Lentimonas sp. CC4: one gene and its partner. The protein of the gene in region 2 interacts with the protein of the main gene of each other region in a pairwise test. Links are inferred from orthologs where the notes say so. Each region holds a gene or a part of one and is shown on either strand. Other genes may lie near its edges. The genes, in order: eno and rpe.

Region 1 (3,311 bases), 900 kb from region 2 along the record:
TATCAAATAGATCTAAAAGGTGCAGTGTTGAATCATTTCCCCACAGGTTATGACGACTTAGAGGCCATCTCAACGATTGACGCACAGCATCTGGCCTTCATTGCAGAGCGTGATCGCAAAATCGTAATTGCCCGAAAGGACGGCACGATTCTGGAGGAAGCCATTATCGATATACCAGGCTTTGATAACAAAGGCCCCGAAGCACTGACCTACGACGAAGACGCCGAAGAATTTCATATTATGCAGGAATCCCCGGGGCTATTGATCAAGTTGAATCGACAACTCGAAGAGATCTCTAGACGTAATCTCAACGTCGCCGAAGACTACTCCAGCATCAGTTTTGATTCTGAGAGCAAGCATCTATGGGTCTTGAGCGACCGATCGAGAAATATAAATGTGCTGGATGAAAACTCGACAATACTCGGAAGTTTTTCCGCAGACATTGAGCAAATGGAAGGACTGGCGGTCGACCACGAGAACCGTCTGATCTACATCATTTCAGATCCCGACGAAACCCTCTATGTATTAGAATTCGAGTCATACTAAACGACTATTCTGATTCTTAATAGAGACAAGACCGCTAGATGCGGTGCACTGTCCCTACCCTGCGATCTTTACCAGTAAAGCGTGGTTGCCTGAACTAGTCTCCTCTCACCGCACTACACGATCTAATCTTAATTAATTTTTAAATTAGCACGACTTATCAATAAGATCAGCCCACCCTTATCATTAAGCATACTTATCGAGGAATCGTTGACAGTTTCTAATCTTAGTGCACAACAACAACCGCTCTGTCCGATTATCCGCTTAGTCTGATTAAACGGAGGCAGGGCACTCATCTCACCTAGAAATACAACGCTTTTTTATTATGAGCACAATCATCACAGACATCCGCGCCCGCGAAATCATTGATTCACGTGGCAATCCTACAGTTGAAGTCGACGTCGAACTCGAGTCCGGCATCGTCGGCCGTGCAGCTGTTCCATCTGGTGCCAGCACCGGTGAGCACGAAGCAGTCGAGCTTCGTGACGGCGACAAAGCTCGCTACCTCGGTAAAGGCGTCCTCAAAGCAGTTGCAAACGTTGACGACCTCATCGCTCCTGAATTGATCGGCTTCGACGCTTGCGACCAGCTCACGATCGACAAGATCATGCTTGAGCTCGATGGCACTGCCAACAAAGGCAAGCTCGGCGCAAACGCTATGCTCGGTGTCTCCCTTGCAGTTGCACACGCAGCCGCAGACGCAATGGGACTTCCACTTTACAAATACATCGGCGGACCAAACGCTAAGGTGCTTCCAGTGCCTATGATGAACGTCATCAATGGTGGTTCACACTCTGACGCGCCTATCGCGTTCCAAGAGTTCATGATCCGTCCAATCGGCGCAGCAACATTCAGCGAAGCAATCCGCATGGGTGCTGAGTGCTTCCACAGCCTCAAGAAAGTGCTTCACGATCGTGGCCTCAGCACAGCTGTGGGTGACGAAGGTGGTTTCGCTCCTAAGTTCGAAGGCACCGAAGATGCGCTCGACACATTGACAAAGGCTGTTGAAGCAGCTGGCTACAAGGTCGGTTCTGACATCACATTCGCACTCGACTGTGCTTCCTCTGAGTTCTTCGAAGACGGCGTATATGACTACGCTAAGTTCGAAGGCGAAGGTGGTGCTAAGCGCAACTCCGACGAGCAAGCAGCTTACCTACAAGAGCTCACTGAAAAATACCCAATCGACTCCATCGAAGACGGTTGCGACGAAAACGACTGGGATGGCTGGAAGGCTCTCACAGACGCAATCGGCGACAAGGTGCAGCTCGTGGGTGACGATCTTTTCGTAACAAACGTTAAGTTCCTCCAGAAGGGCATCGACCTCGGTGTTGCTAACTCGATCTTGGTCAAGGTGAACCAAATCGGCACACTGACCGAAACACTCGAAGCAATCGAGCTCGGCAAGGTAAACGGCTACAACTCAGTCATCTCTCACCGTTCAGGTGAAACAGAAGACGTGACCATCGCTGACATCGCTGTTGCGACTAACGCTGGGCAAATCAAGACTGGTTCCATGAGCCGCTCCGACCGTATCGCAAAATACAACCAACTCCTTCGCATCGAAGAAGAGTTGGGTGAAAACGCGATCTACGCCGGCACACTCAAGTAGTCCGAATCGTAAGATTTAATACAAAGCCCGACGGTTTCGACCGTCGGGCTTTTTTGTGTAGATATCACAGTAGAAGCGGCTTCCAGCCGCTTGCTTCTTGAGAAAAAGCGGCAGGATGCCGCTTCTACAACTGACTCTCAATCGGCAACCAACCCATCACACGCGCGGTCAAGCGCTTCCAGAAACCAGTATTGGGCTCTTTATCGTAAACGACCCATTCACCTGCCTCGAGTCGCTTCCAGCGAAGGCGCTCCTTTGCATCCAAATACACCTCATAGGTATTCTCTGGCCCTTTCTCCTCAAGCAACGAGAGCACATGTCCCGCCATTTCAGGCGATTCAATAATCACACCGAGCTCAGTATTAATATAAGCAGACCGTGGATCAAAGTTGAAGGATCCGATAAACAACTCTTTGCGATCCACCACAAAAGCCTTCGCATGCAACGTCCCCTTCTTCGCGCCGATAGGCACCGCCGCCTCCACGCCAGAAGTTGCATCGGCGCTCACCTCATAGAGCTGAACTCCTGCCCGCAACAAGGCCTTGCGCGACTTCGCATACCCGCCATGCACGATGGGTTGATTATTCGCAGCCAAGGAGTTCGTCACGACGATCACTTCCACGCCGCGCTCTTGAATCTCGATCAACCGCGCTACACCAGGCTTCGTCGGCACAAAGTAAGGCGAAATCAGCACCAAATGATCTTCAGCCGTCTCAATCGACTCGGCCAACGAAGTCAGAATCAGCTCGGACTCCTTTGCCAAACGCTTCTGCGCCTTATCTGGAGAATCGTAAACGAGACGAGACGGCGCCCACGTAAAACCATGACCATCCGCACCAAAGATCTCCGTGATCTTTGGTGCTAATGCCTCCACATACGGACTCTGCAATAACTCCTGATAGGACTCCTCGATCCGCTCACGTAATACCAGTAACGCAGCATCAGGATCCTCAGCAACTTCAGTAAACCCCGCAATTGGAACCGCTGAACGATTATTCCAATAGGCATCAAACATCGAGGAAACTTCGCCTACAACAGGCCCCACGCCCGCCACATCTAAATCACCAAAATCTTCCGCTGGATTCGCGCCAAAATACTCACTCGCCATGTTACGCCCACCAATCAGAGTGACCTGATTGTCCACAGTGAAGGACTTGTT
Region 2 (3,075 bases):
AGGTCAAAGACTGCGTTGCCGCCAGTATAGAGTAGGCCGTCGATGTTTAGTGCTGCTGAGGCCAAACTTACATAGCCAGCGCCGGAAATCGTGCTAACACCCGTTTCATCGAAGATAAAGTTTAAGGTCGCCGTCCGACCTCCAGAATTATTAAAGCGGTCGAGTGTGATCACCGCGTCATCCCCTTCAATATTGAACACTGCACTGCTCGATCCAAAAGCCTGACCACCAACCGCGCTGAACGTTCCACCGCTGATATTAATCTCACCGTTAAACGCAATGGTATCGGTTGCGCCAGTCGCACCAGCCACGATGAAATCGCCGCCAGTGACATTCAATGCACCCGTGCCGCCCCCCTGAATTACGTTGAAAGTTGAGCCGCCAGGACTTGGGTCTGTAAGTGTGACGCTACCAGAAGAAACACTCATGTCGCCACCGGAAAGGTTGATCGCAGTATCGGAGGTGACCGCACCGCCATTCACATTGAAGTTGCCGCTTGCCACAGTAATCTGTTGGCCGGACTCAATCGCAAGCGATCCGCCACTAACAGCCAGTGTGCCCGGATTCACAGTCGCGCCGCCAACGGAGTTGACTCCGCTCAATGTCGTAGTGCCAGTGCCCACTTTAGTAAGAGTATGACTACCGCCGATCGCACCGCTCACATTCAAAGTCCCAGCTCCACCGATGCTGCTGTCTGCCGTCATGGTGACTGGACCGCCGACCGTGCCGGTGCCCGTGCTAGTGATTAAGGCTCCACCGCCGCTGACGCCTGAGCCTGAGATGCTAATGGCTTCAGTGCCAATGTTTGCCTGAACATCCAGAACACTGCCGTCCTGCACCGTCGTGCCAGCATCGGTTGCGCCCAATGCAGTTGCACTTTTTGCAACTAAGGTGGAACCACCTGTGATGCTAGTGGTGCCCGTGTAGGTGTTGTCGCCAGAGAATTCCCACATGCCTGTTTCTGCCGAACCGCCCACTGGGCCAGGACAACTCTCGCCCCTCAAGCTTACACTTGTGCTTGATTGCTACGCTCCAGCAAGACGCACAACGCCAAGTCAGTCACTTTTTCAAAACGACAACGGCGCGTCGGACACAAGCTGACTAAGGATTTTTAAGATTATAAAAAGCGAAACGCTGGTCTTGCCAGTGCCTGAAATCCGCTTTTGCATGCCGTCCATGCAAAGTTCACACGAAAAAATCCTAGCTCCCTCCATACTTGCAGGCGACCACGCCGACCTAAAAAGCAGCTTGAAAGAAATTGAAGCGGCTGGATTGAGCTGGGTGCACCTCGACATTATGGATGGGCATTTCGTGCCGAACCTAACATTCGGGCCACAAACAATTAAGGCGATGCGTTCGGCTTCGGACTTGTTCTTTGATGTCCATTTGATGCTCGATAATCCCGACAAATTCGTCGACGCGTTTATCGATGCGGGAGCCGATCAGGTCACGATTCACGTGGAGCCTGACTACCCGATCGCCGAGACGTTGCAGCGCATCAAGGCACGTGGTTGCAAATGCGGCGTCGTGCTCAACCCGGATACACCTGCAGAAGCCGCGAAACCATTCCTAGCCGAATGCGACATTGTGCTGCTCATGACGGTGCAACCAGGCTTCGGCGGGCAAAGCTTCCGCGAAGATGTGCTGCCTAAATTTGAAACCTTCGCCCAGTGGCGCGAAGAACTAGGGCTTAATTATCGCCTCGAAGTCGATGGTGGCGTTGATCTCAAAACTGCGGGATCCTGCACTTCACGTGGCGTCGATACACTCGTGGCTGGCACCGCATTTTTCAAAGCAGAAGACCGCAAAGCCTTTAGTGCGTCGGTCACTGCCTAGTGCCTTATCTCTCGCGTTGTTTCGTATTTATCTGCTTCTCGAAACACTTCGAAGAGCTGAAGTATTTGGAGTTTGGTCGGCATGAACGTCGAACATCGAACGTGAAACGTCCAATTTTGAATAGAAATTCGCTTTCATTCCAATGTGTATTGGACGTTCGATGTTAAAAGTTCAATGTTCGATGTTTGTAGCCAAAACATAGGATTTGCGAAGTTTTGAATGTTATAGGCTACTAGTCAGTGCCATACAACTCAGGACGCCGGTCCTTCAGCGCCGTCAGCGCGCTGCGTGTTTTCGCAACTTTCTCGATATCAATATCAACGAAGTGCACGCCTTCGCATTCATCGGCTTCTAGCAAAATCTCTCCCCACGGATCGACCACCATGGAGTGGCCGAAATAGCGCGTTTCTCCCACGGATGATCCGTGCCCTTCGACACCGCACTGATTCGTCGCGATGAAATAGGATTGATTCTCGATCGCACGTGCTTGGATTAAGGTGCGCCAATGCGCGAGTCGTGGATGCGGAAACGCTGCTGGTAAAACTTGAATTACAGCACCATCGAGCGCGCATTTTCGAAATAACTCGGGGAACCGCAGGTCGTAACAGACACTACAACCAACTCGCCCCAGTTCGGTTTCAGCGGTCACAATACGCTCCCCTGCTTCCACATGTTTCTGTTCACCGAACAGCGTAAACAAATGCACCTTACGATAATGCGCCGCCACAGCTCCTGAACGCTCAAAGTATGTCAGCGCATTGGCGGGACACCCTGACTCGGTTTGCTCTAGAAATGAGCCACAAATCGCGATGTCATTAACCTTCGCGAGCGCCGCAAGCCGAACACGATGTTCTGCCGCTTCAGGCAATAGCTCACGGCATCGCTTCCAATCAAATCCTGTCGTGCACATCTCCGGTAAAAAAACTGCCCCCGCACCACCCGCTTTCGCTTCAGCGACCCATGCCGCGATCGCCTCCAAGTTTGCAGCAGGATTACCTCGGTGAACCTCAAATTGTGCCAGTGCTATTTTCATACTTAAAAGAGTCGTTTGAAGTCAGGAGGAAGGAGTTAGAAGCTGAGCATCAGTGTTTTATGGAGCCCTAGACGCTCGCCAAATTGGCGGCTATAGGAGAATCTACAAAGGCTTCATAATCAAAGACTAACTTCTGACTCCTAACTTCTAACTCCTGAATCTAGGATTATGTAGATGTTGCAGTTCGCCAAATTGGCAACGGTATT

The links.
Region 1: the proteins of rpe (region 2) and eno interact in binary tests that used the Escherichia coli proteins (3 or more experiments, as listed by UniProt). The link is inferred for Lentimonas sp. CC4 from one-to-one orthologs.

What each region holds. Positions count from the first base shown.
Region 1 is NZ_CACVBO010000001.1:1,968,600-1,971,910, reverse strand. What follows is about bases 30-3,010. They hold eno (phosphopyruvate hydratase), read left to right. Parts: upstream 30-868; coding sequence 869-2,152; downstream 2,153-3,010. Other genes in these bases: GZZ87_RS08620 (phospholipase D family protein), read right to left, coding at 2,277-3,010; GZZ87_RS08630 (SdiA-regulated domain-containing protein), read left to right, coding at 30-546. Also shown: more of GZZ87_RS08630, read left to right, coding at 1-29; more of GZZ87_RS08620, read right to left, coding at 3,011-3,311. UniProt on the Escherichia coli protein: Catalyzes the reversible conversion of 2-phosphoglycerate (2-PG) into phosphoenolpyruvate (PEP). It is essential for the degradation of carbohydrates via glycolysis.
Region 2 is NZ_CACVBO010000001.1:2,864,702-2,867,776, reverse strand. What follows is about bases 262-3,006. They hold rpe (ribulose-phosphate 3-epimerase), read left to right. Parts: upstream 262-1,176; coding sequence 1,177-1,836; downstream 1,837-3,006. Other genes in these bases: GZZ87_RS12360 (nitrilase-related carbon-nitrogen hydrolase), read right to left, coding at 2,069-2,869; GZZ87_RS12370 (PEP-CTERM sorting domain-containing protein), read right to left, coding at 262-953. In the rest of the region: more of GZZ87_RS12370, read right to left, coding at 1-261. UniProt on the Escherichia coli protein: Catalyzes the reversible epimerization of D-ribulose 5-phosphate to D-xylulose 5-phosphate.